3 regions of the Sphaerimonospora mesophila genome follow, and region 2 is predicted to be linked to each of the others. Evidence: riboswitches for the same ligand, from Rfam matches in the RefSeq annotation. Region 2 holds a riboswitch; each other region holds the start of a gene.
The links. Region 2 has a riboswitch for thiamine pyrophosphate ahead of AP234_RS18385 (cytosine permease). Riboswitches for the same ligand answer to the same signal wherever they lie in the genome.

Region 1 (6,991 bases), on a different contig from region 2:
GAGTTCCGCGTCCTCATTGCGGGTCGGCGCGAGCCTTGCCGATCCTCGCGTGAGCCATTGACAAAATGCTTTTTTACGTACAAGCTTGTTTTTGCGATGAGAGACGTCCTGTACCTGGAACAGATCGAGCAGGCCGAGGCACTGCTCAAGCCGCAGCGCATCGAGGTGCTGCGGCAGCTGGCCGAGCCACGCACCTGCACAGAGGTCGCGGCCCGGCTGGATCAGACGCCGCAGCGCGTCTACTACCACGTCAAACGCCTGGTCGAGGCGGGACTGGTCGAGCAGGTGTCCGAGCGGCGGGTGCGCGGCATCCACGAGGGCATCTATCGGGCCTGCGCCCGCTCGTACTGGCTGTCGCCCCGGCTGGTCGGCCGGGTCGGCGGGCTGCGCCGGCCCCAGGACGAGCTGAGCCTGGGCTACCTGCTCGACCTGGTGGAGGAGGTCCAGTCCGACATCGCGGCGCTCGACCGCGACGCGCCGGAGCTGCCCTCCATCGGCGTGTCCGGCGAGATCCGCGTCCCGGCCGAGCGCCGCCAGGAGTTCCTGGCCGACCTGAGGTCCGCACTACAGACGATCTTCACCCGTTACGGCGGAGCCGAGGGCGACGCCTTCAAACTCGCCGTGGCCTGCTACCCGAAGCCCCATCCCCAAGGAGAGACCGATGACTGAGCCGATGACGCTCCACGCCCGCCTGGCCGCCCCGGTCAAGGACGTCCACCAGGCACTCACCGACCCGGCGGCGCTGCGCGTCTGGCTGGCCGAGCACGCCGAGGTGGACCTGCCGGAGCGGTACGAGTTCTGGGGGCGCTACACCCCCGAGGGCGACGCGCCCCACCAGCGGCTGCTGCACGCCGACGACCGAACGCTGCGGCTGGCCTGGTCACTCGACGGCGTGGAGACCACCGTGGAGATCACCCTGGCGGAGGACGGTCCGGAGTCGACCATCCTGACCCTCTCGCAGAGCCACTTCGACTACCAGGAGATGATCAGCGGAAGCAGCATCCGCGGGGTCCTGCAGACCTTCTGGTGCCAGGCGCTCGCCAACCTGGCCGACTACGTGGAGGGCCGCGAGATCGGCCCCCGCTGCGACTTCACCGACCCGGTGCTGCGGGGCGAGGTCGTCATCGCCGCCCCCGTCGAGAAGGTGTACCACTCCTTGATCGACTCCGCCGAGGTCAGCGCGTGGTTCGGCTTCCCGATCGAGATCGAGCCGCAGGTCGGCGGCCGCTTCGCGATGGGCGGCATCGACAACGACCCGCAGCCCGCCAAGATCATCGATCTCGACCCCGGCCGTTCGATCTCCGTCGACTGGGGCTCCGCGGGTGTCATGTCCTGGGAGCTGGAGGGCTCGGAGGGCCACACCAGGCTCACGTTCGTGTCGAGTGGCTTCGACGAGACCCGTCCGCCGTACGCCGGCTGGGGTGGCTGGCTGGCCGGCGTGGCCGAGCTGCGCCGCTTCCACGAGCTGGACGACTGGCGCCCGATCCTGCTGGCAGAGGCGCCCTGATCCGGGCTGAACGCATAAAGACGAGCGAGAGGACCGATCACCTGGGTCCGGGGGCTCCGATTCGCGTCTCCGGCCCAGGACGTCGAAGAGCACGTGACCATCATCCGCGACGACCGCCGCTCCCTGCGGGAACGGGCCCTGTGGCGGCCGCCCGGCCCGGGCCCGCACCACGGCCGGCGGCACGGGCAACGTAGGATTTCGGGCGATCAAGGAATCTCGCCCCCAGGAGTTTCGGCTTGCCCGCTTTCTCACGTGAACGGCTCCGCACCGTGGTGGATGCTCCGGCGTTCCAACGCACCGTCATCGCCGTGATCACGCTGAACGGGATCACCCTCGGGTTGGAGTCCTCCGCCGACCCGACGGGCCGATACTCGACGGCCTTCTTCCTGATCGACCACGCCATCACGGCGATCTTCGTGGTGGAGATGGTCCTGCGGATCTCCGCGAAGGGGAAGGCGTTCTTCCGCGACCCGTGGAGCTGGTTCGACCTGATCGTCGTCGGGGCGGCGCTCGTCCCGGCCTCGCAGTCGATGTCGATCCTGCGGCTGTTCCGGTTCCTGCGCGTCCTGCGGCTGGTCTCCGTGGTCCCCAACATGCGCCGCGTGGTCTCGGCGCTGTTCACCGCGATTCCGGGGCTGGCCTCCATCCTGGTCCTGCTGCTGCTGTTGCTGTACGTCGCCGCCGTCATCGGCGAACGGCTCTTCCGTGAGGCGGCGCCGCAGCACTTCGGGAACCTCGGAAAGTCGCTGTTCACGATGTTCACGGTGCTCACCGTGGAGAACTGGCCGCAGGTCGCCGAGGACGTGATGGCCACCGAGCCGCTGGCCTGGGTCTTCTTCGCCGGCTTCATCGTGGTCTCGGCGTTCTTCGTCCTCAACCTGCTCATCGGCGTGATCGTCTCCGCGATGGAGCAGGAGGTCAACGCCGTCCGGTGGGAGGAGGACCAGGCGCTGGAGCTGGAGCAGCACATCGCGGTGATGAAAGAGATCCGGGCGCTCAACGAGAAGATCGACCGGCTGGCCGCGGTCCTGCCGGACCCCGCCGACCACGCGCGCGGGGATTGACCGGAGACCGCTGCCGGTGGACATGGCCGCGATGGCGTGCAGGTAAGGCGATCACGCCCTTGCGCGTCATCCGGAGCCGGGTTACGGTGACGCCGTCCGACGCGGGAGCCCGGTGTGACCGGGCTGAGAGGACGGCTATCGATCAGCCGCCGACCGCCAGAACCTGCTCCGGGTAATGCCGGCGAAGGGAGTTGCGCAGATGAGCGACGCGCGTTCTTCCAGGTCTCGTCCTTCCGAAGGCCGTCCTTCCGGGCCCCGTTTCGCCAAGGTCCACGTGGGTGATCTGCGGGTGCCGATGCGCGAGGTCCTGCTGTCCAACGGCGAACGGGTACGGCTCTACGACACCTCCGGGCCGTACACCGACCCGGCCGTCACCACCGACCTCGGCCGGGGACTGCCACGGCTACGCGAGGAGTGGATCCGCGAACGCGGCGACGTCGCCCCGGGCGGCCCGGGCCGGGCGCTGCGCGCGACCGGCGCGCCGGTGACCCAGCTCGCCTACGCTCGGCGCGGCGTGATCACCCGGGAGATGGAGTTCGTCGCGGTCAGGGAGGGGGTGAGCCCCGAGTTCGTCCGGGAGAAGGTGGCCGCGGGACGGGCCATCATCCCGGCCAACGTCAACCACCCCGAAAGCGAACCGATGATCATCGGCCGCGACTTCCTCGTGAAGATCAACGCCAACATCGGCAACTCGGCGGTCACCTCCTCCATCGAGGAGGAGGTGGAGAAGATGACCTGGGCCACCCGCTGGGGCGCCGACACGGTCATGGACCTGTCCACCGGCCGGGACATCCACACCACCCGCGAGTGGATCATCCGTAACTCCCCCGTGCCGATCGGGACCGTACCCATCTACCAGGCACTGGAGAAGGTGGGCGGGGTGGCCGCCGACCTGTCGTGGGAGGTGTACCGCGACACCCTGATCGAGCAGTGCGAGCAGGGCGTCGACTACATGACCGTGCACGCCGGGGTCCGCCTGGCGTACGTGCCGCTGACCACCCGCCGCAAGACCGGCATCGTCTCGCGCGGCGGGTCGATCATGGCGGCGTGGTGCCTGGCACATCACCGGGAGAGCTTCCTGTACGAGCACTTCGCGGAGATGTGCGAGATCCTCGCCGCCTACGACGTGGCGTTCTCCCTCGGCGACGGGCTGCGGCCGGGCTCGATCGCCGACGCCAACGACGAGGCCCAGTTCGCCGAGCTGCGCACACTGGGTGAACTGACCGCGATCGCCCGGGAGCACGACGTGCAGGTGATGATCGAGGGCCCCGGTCACGTGCCGATGCACAAGATCAAGGAGAATGTGGAGCTGCAGCGCGAGCTGTGCGACGACGCCCCCTTCTACACGCTCGGGCCGCTGGTCACCGACATCGCCCCCGGCTACGACCACATCACCTCCGGCATCGGCGCCGCCATGATCGGCTGGTACGGCACGGCCATGCTGTGCTACGTCACTCCCAAGGAGCACCTCGGCCTGCCCGACAGGGACGACGTGAAGACCGGCGTGATCACCTACAAGATCGCGGCGCACGCCGCCGACCTGGCCAAGGGCCATCCGCTGGCCCAGGCGTGGGACGACGCGCTGTCGGAGGCGAGGTTCGAGTTCCGCTGGGAGGACCAGTTCGACCTGTCGCTCGACCCCGACACGGCCCGGTCGTTCCACGACGAGACGCTCCCGGCCGCACCCGCCAAGACCGCGCACTTCTGCTCCATGTGCGGTCCGAAGTTCTGCTCCATGAAGATCAGCCATGACCTTCGGCGGTTCGCCGCCGAGCGGGGGCTGACGGAGTCGGAGGCGCTCACGGCGGGGATGGCCGAGAAGTCCGCCCAGTTCCGCGACCAGGGCGGCGCCGTTTACGTCCCGATCACCGATCGGCCCTGAACCGGTCGCCGTTGCCCGTCGTACGGCCCGCCGAGCCGTATGACGGGCCGTACGACGGGCCGGCCGCCGGGGGCCGTGACCGCCTCTGATAGCGTTTGCGCCTCGCAAGTGATCGTCCCGAGGAGGTGAGCCCCATTTCCGTCAGATCGGGTCGGGTGCTCCCCTCCCCTCGCCCCGCGTAGGCGATCGGAGCCCCACGGCATTCCGAAAGGCGCCCTATGTCGGGTTCCTCTTCTCCCCTGCTCCCCATGTCCGAGATCGTGGCCAGGCTCCGGTCGGCCGGCTGTGTCTTCGCCGAGGACGAGGCGGGTCTGCTCGTCCGCGCCGCGCGTACACCGGACGAGCTGGCCGCGATGGTGGCGCGGCGAGCGTCCGGTCTCCCCCTCGAACACGTCGTGGGCTGGGCGGAGTTCTGCGGCCTGCGGATGGCGGTGGAGCCAGGGGTGTTCGTCCCCCGCCGCCGCACCGAGTTCCTCGCACGCCAGGCGATCGCGCTCATCCGCGGCCTGCCCGCCCGCACCCGGCCCGTGGTGGTCGACCTGTGCTGCGGCTCCGGCGCCATAGGGGCCGCGCTGGCAGCGGCGGCGGGCACGGCTCACCCGGTCGAGTTGCACCTCGCCGACATCGATCCGGCGGCGGTGCGGTGCGCCCGCCGCAACGTCGACGGCGTGGGCGGCCGGGTGCATCGGGGCGACCTGTACGACGCGCTGCCCGGCACGCTGCGCGGCCGGGTCGACGTCCTGGTCGCCAGCGCGCCCTACGTGCCCACCGAGGCGATCGGGCTGCTGCCGCCGGAGGCCCGCCTGCACGAACCGCAGGTGGCGCTGGACGGCGGAGCCGACGGGCTGGACATCGTGCGGCGAGTGATCGCCGAGGCGCCGGACTGGCTCGCGCCGGGCGGCCACCTGCTGGTCGAGACGGGCCGGAACCAGGCGCGACCGGCCGTCGAAGCGGTGGTCGGCGGCGGGCTGACCGCGCGCCTGACCGGGTCGGACGACCTGGACGCCACCGCGGTCATCGGCACCAGGCCCGCCCCTCGCGGCTGACGCCGAGGCCGGCCGCCGTGGCCGCTGATCGTGCGGCGGTCCCGGCGCAACCGGCATGACCTGCGATCATCCATGAACCGATATCAATCGCATCTTCATTACGTATTAGACATGAGGCGGTCGATCTGTTTTGCTGCTGCCTTTCGGACGGCAGCAGCAGAACAGGAAAGAAACGGGGCGTTTCATGTCTGGACGGCGCGAGGGCCGCTCGGGGGCCGCGTCGAAGATCGTGCGCCTGGCCGCGCTGGGGACGGCGGCGGGCACGGTGCTGGCGGCGATCGCATTACCCGCCGTCGGGGGTGTGGGCTTCGGCATCGCCTTCGCGACCGACGAGCTGCAGCTCAAGCCGGTGGACCTGGCGGAGCCTCCCCCGGCCGAGGTCACGATCGTGCAGGACGCCAGGGGCCGGGAGATCGCGAGGTTCTACGAGGAGTATCGCGAGGTCGTCCCCCTCGACCGGGTCGCCGACATCATGAAGACCGCGATCATCTCGATCGAGGACTACCGGTTCTATGAGCACGGGCCGATCGACATCGAGGGGACGATCCGCGCGTTCGCGAGGAACCTGCAGGCGGGCGGGGTGAGCCAGGGCGGCTCCAGCATCACCCAGCAGTACGTCAAGCAGGTGCTGCTCAACTCCGCCGTCACCGAGAAGGAGAAGGCCAGGGCGCTGGAGGCCAGCTACGCGCGTAAGCTCACCGAGCTGCGGCACGCGATGGCGGTCGAGAAGAAGTACACCAAGGACGAGATCCTGGAGAAGTACCTCAACATCGCCTACTTCGGGGCGAGCGCCTACGGCGTGGAGGCGGCGGCCAAGCGGTTCTTCGGCGTCCCGGCGTCCCGCCTCACCCTGCCGCAGGCCGCGACGCTGGCCGGTGCCGTACAGGATCCCAACGCCACCGATCCCAACCTGGGCCGCAAGCACCGCGAACGGCTGCTGAAGCGGCGCAACGTCGTGCTGGACCGGATGGCACAGCTCGGCAAGATCACCCAGGCAGAGGCGGAGAAGGCCAAGGCCACCAGGCTCGGCTACAAGGGAACGCCGCTGCCCGGCGGCTGCGAAACCAGCGTCTATCCGTACTTCTGCCTCTATGTCCGCAACGAGATCCTGCGCAATCCCGACTTCGGCCGTACGGCCAAGGCCCGCCTCCAGCTGCTCAACCGCGGCGGCCTGACGATCAGGACCACGATCGACCCGCGCATGCAGGCGGCGGCCGACCGGGCCATCAGGAAGTGGGTCCGCCCCTCCGACGCCCCGGTCGCGGCCGAGGCACTGGTCCAGCCGGGCACCGGAGCGATCAAGGCGATGGCGGCCAGCCGCCGGTACGGCCGAGACGCGAAGAAGAACGAGATCTCCTACAACCTCGTCGCCGACGCCGCACACGGAGGCGGCATCGGCTTCCAGGCCGGCTCCACCTTCAAGGTCTTCACCCTGCTGAACGCGCTGGCCAAGGGCATGAAGACGGATGACGGCCTCACCGCGGGCGCCGGC
Region 2 (6,991 bases):
TCGCCGGGCTCGCCGGGATCCGCCTATGCGGGCGGCCCGGCGGCCAAGGAACACCTGCTCCGCCTCGAGGGTGCCCTTTCTAGCCTGTAGGGGTTATCAGAGATGACCCGGAGACCCCTCCCCTGTCAACCTTCGGTTGTCGGATCGACGATCGCTTGTCGAATGTCCTGTTCTGACATAGAGGGTGAGGGTGAGGCTGCGCACTCGCCATCGCCCGTCTTGGCGGAAGCTTTTCTCTAGTGCGTCCACCTTGGCCTGGTTGAGGGGATCCAGGGTGGGGCCACGCCAGAGCTGTTCGCCTTCCAGCAGCCATACCCGCGTCAGGGCGGCGTCGCTCAGCCGGCGGCGGATCTCCTGTGGGGTGGCCTCGATGCCGCCTAAGTTTCCCGCGCTCGCCGGTGACACGTTCAGGGTCACATCCCGGAGTTTTTGAAAAGCGTCCGGGTATGCCTCGGCGACGGCCCGCCGGTTGGTGGGTAGGTAGACGATCGCCTCGCCGGGCGACGCATGACTACTGATGATTCGCGCCGCTTCGCGCAACTGGTCGGGCTCGCTCGACTGTCGACGCTGAGCCATGTGTGAGGGGGCGGCCAACGCGCCGTACAGAACGAGCGGGATCAGCCATGTGATGCCTGGTACGCGGGTGACTCCGACTGAGGCGAGCAGGGCTAGCGCCGGCAGGCACATGCTCACATAGCGGGCGGAATAGAGCGGGTAGAGCTGAGAAATCAGCAGCAGGATCGTGGGCGGCACGAGAAGCCAGGGCGCCGCCAGCGACCAGAGCATGGGCGTTCGCTGGATGTACTTTCCGGCGTCCTTGCTGGTGAGGACAGTGCCCGAGATTATGGCCACGGCCATGAAGAAGATCAGCGCTCGCGAGCCCGAGAAAACCGTGAGCAGCGCAGACACATCGCTCCATCCTGGAGGTCTGAGCCAGCTCACCTGATTTCGCTGTGTTATGGCGATGACGATCAGCGGGCTCAGGACGGTGGCCACCGCGGTCACGGTGATGAACCAGGGCCGTAGGCGCGTGCGCCCGTCTCTGAGGAGGGTGAGCGTGACCAGATGGGCGATGACCACCAGCAGGGCGAACAGGTGGATCATGCCCAGCAGTACGAGCGAGCCGCCATAGACGAGATGGGACCGTCGGCCCGGTCGCTCAATGGTTCCGAGGAAGAAGATCGTCGCCAGCACCGTGAACATCGTCGCGATCGCGTACGGCCGGGCCTCGTGGGCGAACCGGCTGGCGAACGGCGCGCCGGCGTACAGCAGTCCGGCCGCTAGCCCCGCCTTCGGCATTATCAGGCGATTGGCGAGATGGGCGGTGGCCGCCGCCGTGACCGCGGTCGCCAGGATAGACGGGAACCGCAACGTGAGTTCTCCGGTGCCGAACATGTCGGCGACAGGATGAAGCAGCAGGTAGTAGGCTCCATGCACTGCGTCCAGGTTTGCCAGAAACCGGAAGATATCCGGGATCGTCCGACGTGTCACCCCGGCTGTCACACCCTCGTCTCGCCAGAATGACAGGCCAGGTTGCCAAAGGCCGAGCAGGAGGGCCAGAAAGGCGGGCGGCAGGATCACCAGCGCACGCGTTCTGGTGGTGGGCGCATCGCCCATTTGTGGTGCCCGGCTCTTTGACACCGACCGTGTCAGGATCACCGTGAGGCCGCCCGTTGAATGATCTTCCGGCCTTGTTGCTGCATTGGCTTCTCAACGTACCGGTAGGTCACCCAGCAGATCGGCAGCAGCACCAGGAGGAATACGATGAGCGGAATCGGATTGTCGTACTCCCGCCAGCGGCCGACCGTCGCATCGGACACCTTCAGCACCAGAGGGTGGAGCAGGTAGACCGAGAAACTCGTGAGCCCCAGCAGCGACAGCCATTTCGGTGTCCTGCGACGCAGTACCACCATGCCGAAGCCGAATGCGACCGCGGAGGACAGCATCGAGATCGTCCACGCGATGGGTCCACCCTCGGTTTCGTCTGGATGTAGCCATCCCTGAACGATCACGATTACGAGCACACTCCCGGCCGTCAGCGCGGCCGTTCGCCGGTGCACCTGTCCATGTTCGGCTCTGTACAGGACGGTGCCGGTGAACATGACGGCCAAGATGGACAGCCCGAACCACGGTGACAGCCTGCCGTTCAGGGTTACCAGCATCAGGGCGAGTACGGCTCCCGCGAGCAGTGCGGCCTTTCGCAGCTTCGGGCCGGCGAGGTATGCGGATCCGATCGCGAAGGCCATGATCAGCGTTGTCACGGCAACGGCGGCGGGAGCGCCGATCGCCCCGGTGAAGAACGTGACCGGGCCCAGGAGACTGAGCAGCAGCCCAGCGGAGATGAGAGAGGCCGCGGTGCCTACAGAACGGCGGTGCCAACGGATCGCGAACATTCCTGCGACCAGGAGATAGAACGCCATTTCATACGAAAGTGTCCACAGCACATTGACTGCGTTGGGAACGGTCAACAGATCCTGCATCATGGTTACATGGGACAGAGTCGCCGTAACCGAATCAAACCGACGTAATTCCCCGCGTAATTCGCTGATGCCGGTCACGGCCAGCACGACTAATGCGGCCACCCCAACGGCCCAGAGCGGGTAGATCCGGAATATCCTGCTAGTCCAAAACCGTGATAAGTCGCCGTGCCGTTCCAAGGATGCGGGGATGATGTACCCGCTGATCAGGAAGAACACCATGACGCCCCAGAATCCTGGGTTGAACCACTGTAACAGTGCTTCTCGCGCGTGCGGTGTGTAAACGAAGGTGGCATGGTGGACGGCCACCGCGACCGCCGCCACCCCACGTAAGCCGTCCAGCCAGTCAAGGCGAGATGATTTTTCGCGAACGCCGTGGTGGTCGGATAGGGCAACAGAAAGATTCATTGGTTAATTGCCAATATTTGATGGGTGGGTCAATCATTGATTGACTATTATGACTCCCGGGCATCTCCATAGTACAGCTGGTTGGATTGTTCTGCCGCTTATATTGGATCCCGTGGATCGCTGGAAGTGGGTGGCGGCCGCACTTCGTCATGCGGACGGTTGCTTGGTCACGTGAATCCTGGCCGTCTTCAAGCGGCCGGGTCCCACTCCGCTGACTCAAGCTGCCGTACCGAAATGCGGCCGCCGTGAACTAGTTAACTATGACTAGCTCTACCTGGTGTCGCCGCTCATTGCGATGGCGCCGATGCCGACCGGACATTCAGCCCTGTTGGACTGGTAGCGCCAGTAGGGGCTGCTGTTGTAGGTCTTACCGTTGTTGCACTTGACGGTTACGCGTACATCGACATTCTGTGAGCCGCAGTTGATGTGCGCCCGGCCTCGGTCGGTGTAGTCCATCCAAGCGGCGCAGCCAGGCGGGATGGCCATGATGCCGGCGTCGGAGCTGGATGAGACTGCAGCGTCGGACGACGGTAGGGGATCGGGGGTGGCTGTCGCGGGAGCCGCTGTGAAGCTGAAGGCGGCCAGCGAACAGGCCGCAGCGGCCATGGCGAGTCTGGTGCGCATGCGCGTACACTCCTCTTGTTCGAAGTCGGGTCACGGGCGGAGTTCTTTGGCAAGGGTCCCGCCCGTGGCCCTATCGGCTTGTCTCGTTCCACAGCCTGCCGGACCGATCGCCCCCTTTTCAAGATCTTGACTTGGTTATGGTCTTTAGTAAGAGGTAAGACGTTTTTCCTAACGATTAGGCGATGAGCTGGCTGAATGGTTCCCATCCCACCCTTTTGGGCGCTGGTTTCCGTCTGTCAGGGGCGGCCCGTCGCGGTTTGCCGAGAGGGCGACAAGCCCTGTGGCGGCTCCGCCTACAGGGTCACGCGGCGCTGCGGTGCTGGCGGCGGGTGATCGGGTGGAGGAGCAGCGTCACCAGGGCGGCGGCGAGGAACGCGGCGAGCGTGGCGCTCATCCACGGCTGGTGGACGAACCCGATGGCCTCGCGCACCTCCACCCAGGCGCGGTCCCACCAGCTCATCTCCTCGGGGGGCGCGGTGACGATCCAGAAGGCGACGAACCCGAGGATCCACGGGACGATCATCGACCAGCGGGCGGGCGCGTCACCGGCGGTGTTCCAGCGCGAGGCGCCCCTGAGAAGGAAGTAGTCGACCACGAGGACCGCGAACATCGGGACGAAGACCGCGCCGATCACGCTGAGGAACGCGCCGTAGGAGTTCACGTCGGCGAGCAGCGCGATCCCGATCGTGAACACCCCGATCACGACCGAGACCACCCGCCGGTCCCAGCGCGGCGCGAGGTTCTGGATGGACATCGTGGTGGAGTAGACGTTCGCGAACGACTGGTCCACCTCGCGCAGCACGAGGATGCCGAAGAACAGCCCGCCGAGCGGCGCGGCCACGAACGGGTCCCAGACCCTGTCCACGTCGTTTCCGACCAGCGCGAGCGCGGCGATGCCCAGGGCGAGGCAGGCGACCTGCGCGATGGTGTAGCCACCGACCACCCCGGTGAACGCAGCGCCGCTCGACCTGGAGTGCCGGGCGATGTCGGCGGCCATCGGCACCCAGGAGACCGACAGCGCGATCACGTAGTCGACGGCCGGCGCGAACGCCTCCCAGGAGCCGCCGTCCGCGAGCGTCGGTCCCTTGGCCACCAGCGCGACGGCCAGCCAGATCATGGAGATCACGACCCCGACCGTGACGTAGCGACGCAGCAGCCGCAGCGCCCCCAGCGGGCGGATCGTGAGCGCGATCGTGACCACCCCGGCCACGATCACCCACACGCTGTACGGCACGGCCGTACCGAAGATCGCCTGTGCGCCGATGGCGATGACCCACAGCTCGAAGGCCCCCCAGCCGAGCATCTGCACGATGTTGAGCACGGTCGGGATGTACGACAGCCGTGCCCCGAAGAGCCCCCGGAGCAGCACCATCGCCGGCTTGCCCGTCCGGGTGCCGGGGATCGCGGCCAGCCCGACCATGACAGTCCCGATCAGGCTGCCGATGACGGCGGCGAGCAGCGCCGCCGTGAGCGTCACCGGCTTGCCGCCGAGCGGGTCGAGCAGGAACAGCGCCCCGGAGAAGCCGAGAAGGCTCACGCCGAGGTTCGCCCAGAACGCCCCCTGGTCGAGCAGCCCCAGCGTCTTGGGGGCCTCCTCGTCGAGGGTCAGGGGGACCTCGGACCGCTCGGGGTCGACGAGACCATCGGGTTCGACATGGGCGGACGTCATCGCACGCTCCCTACGCCGGCATTATCCGGACAGGTTCAGGCGGTCGGCGGCACGCCTCTCGTCTCGAGGAGCCGCCCTCTCAGCCCGGTCACGCCCGAGCTCCCGCGGTTATTCAGCTGTCAAACCGGGATTATGGCATCCCTTTGTCCCAATTTGAACCTCACCCCCCTCGCGACCCCCACCGCGTGATCCCCCAACCCCACCGCGTGATCTTGCGAATACTGTCAAGCTTGCCCGTCTACCTGCACACTTCCTTGTCGTGATCTTGCAGAAACTCGCATCCATGGTGGGCTGCCTGCATGAACACCTTCCGTGATCTTGCACTGCAAGATCACGGAAGGCTCCGTTGCAGGTGGGGCGCGCTCCCTGCGAGAAAGTGCAAGATCACGAAAGGGGTTTGTGCAGGTCGTAGGACATCGCTGCAAGCTTTTGCGAGATCACGGCGAGGGTTTGGGGGGCTGATCCGTGGAGACTTCTAGGCGACGTAGGGGGGTGTGCCGGTCTCGCTGACCATGGAGCGGCCGGCGGCGGCCCATGACTGCATGCCGCCGTCGACGTTGATCGCCTTTCTGCCGATGTGGTTGAGCCACATGGCGGCCTGGGCGGACCTGCCGCCCACACGGCAGATCACATAGACCGTGTCGCCCTGGGGAAGCTCGTCGACCCGGGCCTGAAGATGGCCCAGGGGAATGTGGACGGCATGCGGCGCGTGTCCCGCCTGCCACTCGTCGATCTCGCGGACGTCCAGCAGATATGCGTTCTCGGGTACGGCGTTCGCCGCGATTTCCGGCACCATCATGCGCTCATTCTCGCCGGTCTCAGGAGATGTTCGGGCGGTGTCCCGGCGGAGACGGCGCCGGCATGTCTCCGCCGATCTCGTCACGAGCAGGTTGTCCACAGCCTGTGGATTACTTCGCGGGCTGTGGACGAGCCGGTGGGCGGCTACCAGACGGGCCGTGGCGGGGTGCGCCCGCCCGCCGAGTCCACGAGGGCGCACAGGTCCTCGTAGATCTGGTCGAGCCGGTCGGATCCGATGAGGGCCGCCCAGCGATCCTCGGTCCGGCCCCGCAGTTCGTTCGCGCGCTCGACGTACTCCTGTCCCTTCGGGGTGAGGCCGAGCGCCCGGGCTCGCCGGTCGGTCGGGTGCGGGCGGCGCGTCACGTATCCCCACTGCTCCAGCTCTTCCACGATCTTGGATGCGGCCTGCTTGGTGATGCCGAGGTGGTCGGCCAGGTCGACGGTGGTCGCGTCATCGCGGTCGAGCAGGAACTTGAACGTGTACCCATGGGCCGGACGCAGGGGGTCGCCGCCTTCCGCCTCGATCTGGGCGTGCAGATCGTCGATCATGATCCGATACGCCATCGCCATGAGCAGCGGGATCTCGCCTCGCCTGCGCTTCATCGTCAATCCCCTTGACCATATGGTCAACTTGGTTTACTTTATCGTCAGCTTGATTGACCATTTTAGGAGGTATTCATGCCCGTGGCCAAGGGGGCCGACGCGCCCGCGTTCGAGTTCGACGGAGTCACCTTCCGCCCGCTCGCCGTACCGTCCCGGGGCACCGAGGAACTCGCCGTCTGGCGGGCCGAACTGCCGCCGGGCCGGACGGGATCCGCGCACACCCTGACCCATGAGGAGGTGCTGCTCGTCATCAGGGGCACCGTGCGAGGCGTGATCGACGGGCGGACCTGTGAAGCGGGCCCCGGAGACGTCATCATCTTCCCGGCGAACACTCTCGGCCGGATCGGCAACGCCTCGGACGTGGCGCCCGCCGAGTTCGTCTGCTGCACCACTGCCGGAGTGCAGGGCCTCA
Region 3 (6,991 bases), on a different contig from region 2:
CGACAGCCCGGCCACCGACTTGGCCTCGCCGATGAAACGCCGGACGAACTGGGGGTCCTCGGCGAGCGAGCGGTGCATCACCTTGACGGCCACCGTGCGCTCGAGCCGGACGTCCAGGGCCAGGTAGACGGAGGCCATGCCGCCCCGGGCGATCCGGGACTCGACGCGGTAGCGCCCGTCGAGCAGCTGCCCGATGAGCGGGTCGGTTAGCGTCGTGTCCACCCGCCTGAGTTTACGGGTGTTTTGCCACTCGCAAGGCGCGGTAATCCCAAACCGAGACCTATCCCCGGCCCGCCGTCACCATCCCGGGGAGGAGGCCTCGGCGTAGCGCCGCCGGGGGATCCGCCCGGCGAGGTGCGCCAGCCGTCCCGCCGTGACGGCCGACCGCATCGCGGTCGCCATCAGGTCGGGCCGCTGGGCCCGGGTCACCGCGCTGGCCAGCAGTACGGCGTCGCAGCCCAGCTCCATCGCCAGCGCGGCGTCGCTGGCCGTGCCGATGCCCGCGTCGAGGATCACCGGGACGCCGGCCGCCTCCACGATCAACTCGATGTTGTGCGGGTTCCTGATGCCCAGCCCCGAGCCGATCGGCGCGCCGAGCGGCATCACCGCGGCGCAGCCGGCCTGCTCCAGCCGCCGCGCCAGCGCCGGGTCGTCGCCGATGTACGGAAGCACCGTGAACCCGTCGGCGACCAGTTGCTCGGCCGCGTCGAACGTCTCGATGGGGTCGGGCAGCAGCGTCCGCTCGTCGGCGATGACCTCCAGCTTCACCCAGTCGGTCTCCAGGGCCTCGCGGCCCAGCCGGGCGGTCAGCACGGCCTCCCCGGCGGTGTAGCAGCCCGCCGTGTTCGGCAGCGGCCTGACGCCGCGGGCCCGCAGCACGTCGAGCACCGAGCCCCGGGCCGCGGGGTCGAGCCGGCGCATCGCCACCGTGGTCAGCTCGGTCCCGGACGCCTCCAGCGCCTGGTCGAGCACCTCGAGGGAGGGCGCGCCGCCCGTCCCCATGATCAGCCTGGAGGCGAACTTCTCCCCGCCCAGGACGAAGACGTCCTCGCTCACCGTGGTCATCCTCCCTGCACCGCCGTCAGCACCTCGACCCGGTCACCCGGGGACAGCCGCGTCGTCGCCCAGGCGCCGCGGCTCACCACCTCGCCGTTCAGCGCCACCGCGATGCCCGCCGCCGCCGCGGTCAGGGTGCGTACGGCGACGATCACGGTCGCTTCGTCGTCCAGCGAGGTCTCGACCCCGTTGACGGTGACCTTCATTTGGCGAACCTCCCCGGATCGCAGAACTTCACGATCTCCGGCGCCGCGTCGCCGGTCAGAAAAGCGGCGGCGGCCGCCGCGGTGATCGGAGTGAGCAGGATGCCGTTGCGGTGGTGCCCGGTCGCCGCGAGCACGTCGATCTCCCGGCTCTCACCGGCGGGCCAGGGCGCGTCGACCGGCCCGATGAGCGGCAGGTTGTCGGGGGTGCCCGGGCGGAAGCCCACGGTCGTCTCGGCGAGCTCCAGCTCGGTCAGCCCCGGAACCAGCTCACGGGCGTCGCGCAGCAGCTCGTACACGCCTCCTGCCGTCACCCGGCCGTCGAAGCCCAGCTCCTCCACGGTCGCGCCGACCGTGATCTCGCCGTCGCCGCGCGGGACCAGGTAGGCGGGCGACCCGTGCACGAGCCCGCGCACGCACCTGGTGAGGAAGTCGGCGGGGCCGCGCAGCCGCAGGATCTGGCCCTTGACCGGCCGTACGGGCAGCCCGGGCAGCAGCCGCGACGACCACGACCCGGCCGCGACGACGACGCGCGGCGCGGCGGCCACCGTGCCGGAGGCCAGCCGCACCCCCCGCGGGGTGAGCTCGACGGCCCGCTCGGCGATGAGCGTGCCGCCGTTCCTGTCCAGCGCGGCGAGCAGGGCCCGCGCCACCAGGCGGGGGTTGACCCAGGCGTCGTCGCGGGCCAGCATGCCGCCGCGGATCGACGGCGAGAGCATCGGCTCCAGCTTCCGGCACTCGCGTCCGGTCAGCCGCTCCACCCGCAGGCCGAGCGTCTGCTCGAAGGTCGCGAGCTCGTCCAGTACGGCCATGTCGTCGGCGCTGTAGGCGATCTTCAGCGTGCCGTCGGAGCGGTAGTCGAGCCCGACACCGCTGTCGTCCTCCAGCTCGTCGCGGAACGACGGCCACAGCGCCAGCGAGGCGAGGCCGAGCCGTAGCTGCGGCTCCTCGGTGTAGGTGACCTCGCTCACCGGGGCGAGCATCCCGGCCGCCGCGTGCGTCGCGCCGCTGCCGGGGTCCGGATCCACGACCGCGACGGACATCCCCCGCCGGGCTGCACGCCAGGCGACCGACAGACCCTCGACACCGCCGCCCACCACGATCACGTCCGCGGCCGACGTCGCCTCCGGTGTGACTTCCACGCTCGGCACCATCCGCTCCCTTCGCCGGCATTACCCGGATCAGGTTCTCTGGCGGTCGAGAGCCTTCCGCTCTCCTCTCAGCCCGGACCGCCGGGCTCCCGCGCGTCTTACGTCCTCTTGCGTCCCCAACCCTAGCAGTTGCCCAACTCGTTACCAGATCGGGATTGGCGTGCGCCGGGGTTGACAATCTATGGTCAAGATGTGGATCACGTCGTGGTTGTGGGGGCCGGTCTGGCCGGCGTACGGAGCATCGAGGCGCTGCGCGCCCAGGGGTACGCCGGGCGGATCACGTTGATCGGCCAGGAACGGCACCGCCCCTATGACAGGCCGCCGCTGTCGAAGGCGGTGCTGCTCGGCGAGACGGACTCGACCGTCGTCGACTCCGATCTCGACGCGCTGGACGTACGGCTGTGCCTGGGCGCCGCGGCGAAGGGCCTGCGCGATGGCGTGGTGGAGACGACCGAGGGCGAGGTGGACTACGACGGCCTCGTCATCGCCACCGGCGCGGCGCCGATCCGGCTGCGCGGTGAGGGCCGCCAGCACGTGCTGCGCACCATCGACGACGCGATCGCGCTGCGCGAGCGGCTGGTCGCCGGGGCCCGGGTCGCGGTGATCGGCGCCGGCTGGATCGGCGCCGAGGTGGCGACGGCGGCGGCCAGGGCCGGCTGTGCGGTGACCGTGATCGAGGCCGGCGAGACGCCGCTCGCCGCCGCCCTCGGCCCCGACGTCGGCGGCCACACCATCCCCTGGTACGCCGAGGCGGGCGTGGAGCTGCGGCTCGGCGCGATGGTCGGCACGGTCGACTCCGGCGGCGTCACGCTCATGTCGGGCGCCCGGGTCAAGGCCGACGTCGTGGTGACCGGTGTCGGCGTGCGCCCCGCTGTCGGGTGGCTGAAGGGATCGGGTGTCGAACTGGACAACGGCGTGCTCGTCGACGAGCACCTGAAGACGGCGCTGCCCGGCGTGGTCGCGGTCGGCGACTGCGCGAACTGGTGGTCGCGCAGGTTCCGGCGGCGGCTGCGGGTCGAGCACTGGGACACCGCCCTCAGCGCCCCGGACACGGCGGCGGCCACGCTGCTGGGGGAGGAGGCGGTCTATGACCCCGTGCCGTACTTCTGGTCAGAGCAGTTCGGCAGGATGGTCCAGTTCGCCGGGCACCCGCAGCACGGCCCGGCCGTACGGCTGCTGCGGCGCGGCGACCCCCACACCGACGCGAAGTGGACGGTGTGCTGGCTGACCAGGGAAGACAGGCTGACGGCCCTCCTCACCGTGGACCGTCCGCGCGACGTGGTCCAGGGCCGTCGCATCGTCGAGGGCGGCCGCAAGGTCGATCCGGTCAGGCTGGCCGATCCGGCCGTACCGCTCCGCGACTGCATCCTGAACTAATCGAGGTGTTTCGCGGCCGCCTGCCTGTGGTAATGGTGGTTTCGTGACACTTACTGTTGCACAGATCGACCCGGAAACCGACCAGCTCGTGGGGGAATGGCTCCTCCTCTCAGAGGCCGCGCAGAGCCTGGGGCTCACGATCGGCCGCACCAAGCAACTTCTCAAGGACAAGAAGCTCGTCGGCGTCCGCAGGGGCGGCGGCGAGCCACAGGTGCCGGCGGCGTTCATCGCCGACGGTGACGTGCTGAAGGGGCTTCCCGGCACGCTGACCGTCCTGGCCGACGCCGGGTACGACCCGGTCGAGTCGATCCGCTGGCTGTTCACCCCGGACGACTCGCTCCCCGGGTCGCCGATCGACGCGATCAGGGCGGGCCGGCACACCGAGGTCAAGCGCAGGGCCCAGGCGCTCGGGTTCTGACGTTGACCGATATCAGAGAGCGGCTCGCGCGGGCCAGGCTCTATCTCTGTACTGACGGCAGGCGAGACCGCGGCGACCTGGCGGAGTTCCTCGACGCGGTCCTCGCCGGCGGTGTCGACATCGTCCAGCTCAGGGAGAAGGGCCTGGAGGCGGGCGAGGAGCTCGGACTTCTCGAGGTGTTCCGGGACGCCTGCGACAGGCACGGTGCGCTGCTCGCGGTGAACGACCGGGCGGACGTCGCGTACGCCGCCCGGCCGGACATCCTCCATCTCGGCCAGGGCGACCTCCCGGTGCCGCTCGCCCGGGACATCCTCGGGCCGGAGGTGTTGATCGGCATGTCGACGCACTCGGCGGCGGAGGCCTCCGCCGCCGCGGCCGAGCCCGGGGTGGACTACTTCTGCTGCGGACCGGTCTGGCCGACGCCCACCAAACCGGGGCGGTCGGCCCCGGGCCCGGAGCTGCTCGCGCACGCCGCCGGTCTCGATACGGCACGGCCGTGGTTCGGCATCGGCGGCATCGACCTGGGCAATCTCGACGAGGTCATGGCGTATGGCGCCCGCCGCGTCGTGGTGGTCCGGGCGATCACCGAGGCCGACGACCCGGGGGCGGCGGCCGCGGAGTTCAGCGCCAGGCTGGACAAGGCCGAGATCTGACGGGCCCGCCCGGCCCGGCGTACGCAGGCGTTCAGGTGCGCCGGGCCGTGGCGGCGACCGCCAGGGCGGCCAGTGCCGTACGAGCCGTCTCGTCGATCGGGGCCTGGTCCAGTGTGTGCAGCGCGTCGTCGAGGTAGCTCTTGATCATGCCCTCGCAGGCGGCGAGGGCGCCGGTGTCCTCGATGACCGACCTGAGCCGCTCGACGCCCGCCTCGTCGAGGTCCGGGGCGCCGAGAAGGCTGCGTACGGCCTCGGCCTGCGCGTCCGACGCCTCGGCGAGAGCCCGGGCGATGAGCATGGTCCGCTTGCCCTCGCGCAGATCGTCCCCGGCGGGTTTGCCGGTCTCGGCGGGGTCGCCGAAGACGCCGAGGATGTCGTCGCGGAGTTGGAAGGCGATGCCGATCTGCCTGCCGTACTGCTCGCAGAGCCGGTCGATCCAGGCCGGCCGGCCCCGCGCGGCCAGCACCAGTCCCAGCCGCAGCGGCTGCTCGACCGTGTATTTCCCGCTCTTGTAGAGGGCGACCCGCAGCGCGCCGTCGAAAGTGCTCTCCCCCTGCGCCTGCTCCAGCAGGTCGAGATACTGCCCGCACATGAGCTCGGTGAGCATGTGATCGTGCACCGGCTGGGCGACGGCCAGCGCCTCGGCGGGCAGCCCGCTGGTCCGCCACATCTCGCCCGACCACACGAGCAGCAGATTGCCGAGAAGAACCGCCACACCCTCGCCGAACTGCTCGGCCGAACCGTGCCAGCCGGATTCGGCGTGCACGCGTTCGAACCGGCGGTGCGCCGACGGCATCCCCCTGCGCACGTCGCTCGCGTCCATCACGTCGTCATGGATGAGCGCACTGGCCTGCAGCAACTCCAACGAAGCCGCCGCCATGAGCAGCCCCGATTCCTCGCCCCCACCCGCCGCACGCCAGCCCCAATAGCAGAAAGCGGGGCGCAGTCGTTTGCCCCCGGAGAGGAAGTCCTCGGCAGTGGACAGCAGGACGGCCAGCTGCGGGTCGTCGAACAGCGGACGCTGCCGGTCCAGGAACTCCCGGATCGAGCGGTCCACCCCGGGCCGGACGTGGTCGAGCGGTGCTGCGGAAGGGGTCATGTCACGAGCCTAACCGGCGTTGATCCAACGGCCCATCCCTGTACCCTTGTAACATGGCTCTCGGTCTGCCCTCGCGGCTCCCCGATCGTGTCCCCACGGTCCGTGACCTGCTCACGGCGGGGGAGCGGTCGTTCTCCTTCGAGTTCTTCCCCCCGAAGACGGACGAGGGCGAGCGCCAGCTGTGGCGGGCCATCCGGGAGCTGGAGGCGCTGCAGCCGACGTTCGTGTCCGTGACGTACGGCGCCGGCGGCGGCAACCGCGACCGCACGGTGAGCATCGTCGAGCGCCTCGCCCACGAGACCACGCTCACGCCTGTGGCGCATTTCACCGCCGTGAACCACTCGGTCCGCGAGCTGCGTCACCTGATCGGCAGGTTCGCCGACGCCGGCGTGCGGAACATGCTGGCGCTACGGGGCGATCCGCCCGGCCGCGACCCGCTGGACGAGTGGGTGAAGCATCCGGAGGGGGTCGGGTACGCGGAGGACCTGGTCAGGCTCATCCGCCAGGCGGGCGATTTCTGCGTCGGTGTGGCGGCGTTCCCGTACAAGCACCCCAGGTCGGCGACCATCGAGTCCGACACCAGCTATTTCGTCCAGAAATGCCGGGCGGGTGCGGACTACGCCATCACCCAGATGTTCTTCCGCGCCGACGACTACTTCCGGCTGCGCGACCGGGTGGCGGCCCGCGGCTGTGACACGCCGATAATTCCCGGGATCATGCCGGTCACCCGGATCAGCACGATCACCCGCTCCGAGCAGCTGTCGGGCGCGCCGTTCCCGCCCGAGGTCGCGGCCAGGTTCGAGGCCGTCGCCGACGACCCCGACGCCGTACGCCGCCTCGGCATCGAGCACGCCGTGGAACTGTGCCGGAGGCTGCTCGACGAGGGGGCTCCCGGCATCCACTTCATCACCTTCAACCAGTCGAGCGCGACCCGCGAGGTGTTCCGGGCGCTTCACCCGGTCGGCGCCTCCGCCGTCAGTGGCAGCCGAGCCCCGGCGATGACATAGTTCTCATATCCGCCGGGGAACTCGAAC

Region 1: linked by a shared signal. The riboswitch ahead of thiC (phosphomethylpyrimidine synthase ThiC) and the one ahead of AP234_RS18385 (cytosine permease) in region 2 are both predicted to bind thiamine pyrophosphate.
Region 3: linked by a shared signal. The riboswitch ahead of thiO (glycine oxidase ThiO) and the one ahead of AP234_RS18385 (cytosine permease) in region 2 are both predicted to bind thiamine pyrophosphate.

What each region holds. Positions count from the first base shown of each region.
Region 1 is NZ_BCBX01000031.1:211,605-218,595, reverse strand. It holds gene AP234_RS05360 (ArsR/SmtB family transcription factor) at 97-669, shown strand; gene AP234_RS05355 (SRPBCC family protein) at 662-1,507, shown strand; gene AP234_RS05350 (ion transporter) at 1,744-2,571, shown strand; TPP riboswitch at 2,663-2,778, shown strand; gene thiC (phosphomethylpyrimidine synthase ThiC) at 2,867-4,453, shown strand; gene AP234_RS05340 (putative protein N(5)-glutamine methyltransferase) at 4,672-5,499, shown strand; gene AP234_RS05335 (transglycosylase domain-containing protein) at 5,684-6,991, shown strand, end outside.
Region 2 is NZ_BCBX01000037.1:135,946-142,936, forward strand. It holds gene AP234_RS18365 (methylated-DNA--[protein]-cysteine S-methyltransferase) at 1-90, shown strand, start outside; gene AP234_RS18370 (glycosyltransferase family 39 protein) at 97-1,659, opposite strand; gene AP234_RS18375 (acyltransferase family protein) at 1,656-2,885, opposite strand; gene AP234_RS18380 (hypothetical protein) at 3,156-3,509, opposite strand; gene AP234_RS18385 (cytosine permease) at 3,811-5,178, opposite strand; TPP riboswitch at 5,169-5,294, opposite strand; gene AP234_RS18390 (rhodanese-like domain-containing protein) at 5,654-5,977, opposite strand; gene AP234_RS18395 (MarR family transcriptional regulator) at 6,121-6,579, opposite strand; gene AP234_RS18400 (cupin domain-containing protein) at 6,655-6,991, shown strand, end outside.
Region 3 is NZ_BCBX01000060.1:3,749-10,739, forward strand. It holds gene pknB (Stk1 family PASTA domain-containing Ser/Thr kinase) at 1-222, opposite strand, end outside; gene AP234_RS32455 (thiazole synthase) at 298-1,065, opposite strand; gene thiS (sulfur carrier protein ThiS) at 1,062-1,262, opposite strand; gene thiO (glycine oxidase ThiO) at 1,259-2,401, opposite strand; TPP riboswitch at 2,401-2,513, opposite strand; gene AP234_RS32470 (FAD-dependent oxidoreductase) at 2,603-3,787, shown strand; gene AP234_RS32475 (Rv2175c family DNA-binding protein) at 3,831-4,205, shown strand; gene thiE (thiamine phosphate synthase) at 4,217-4,858, shown strand; gene AP234_RS32485 (polyprenyl synthetase family protein) at 4,890-5,957, opposite strand; gene metF (methylenetetrahydrofolate reductase [NAD(P)H]) at 6,011-6,964, shown strand; gene AP234_RS32495 (GNAT family N-acetyltransferase) at 6,910-6,991, opposite strand, start outside.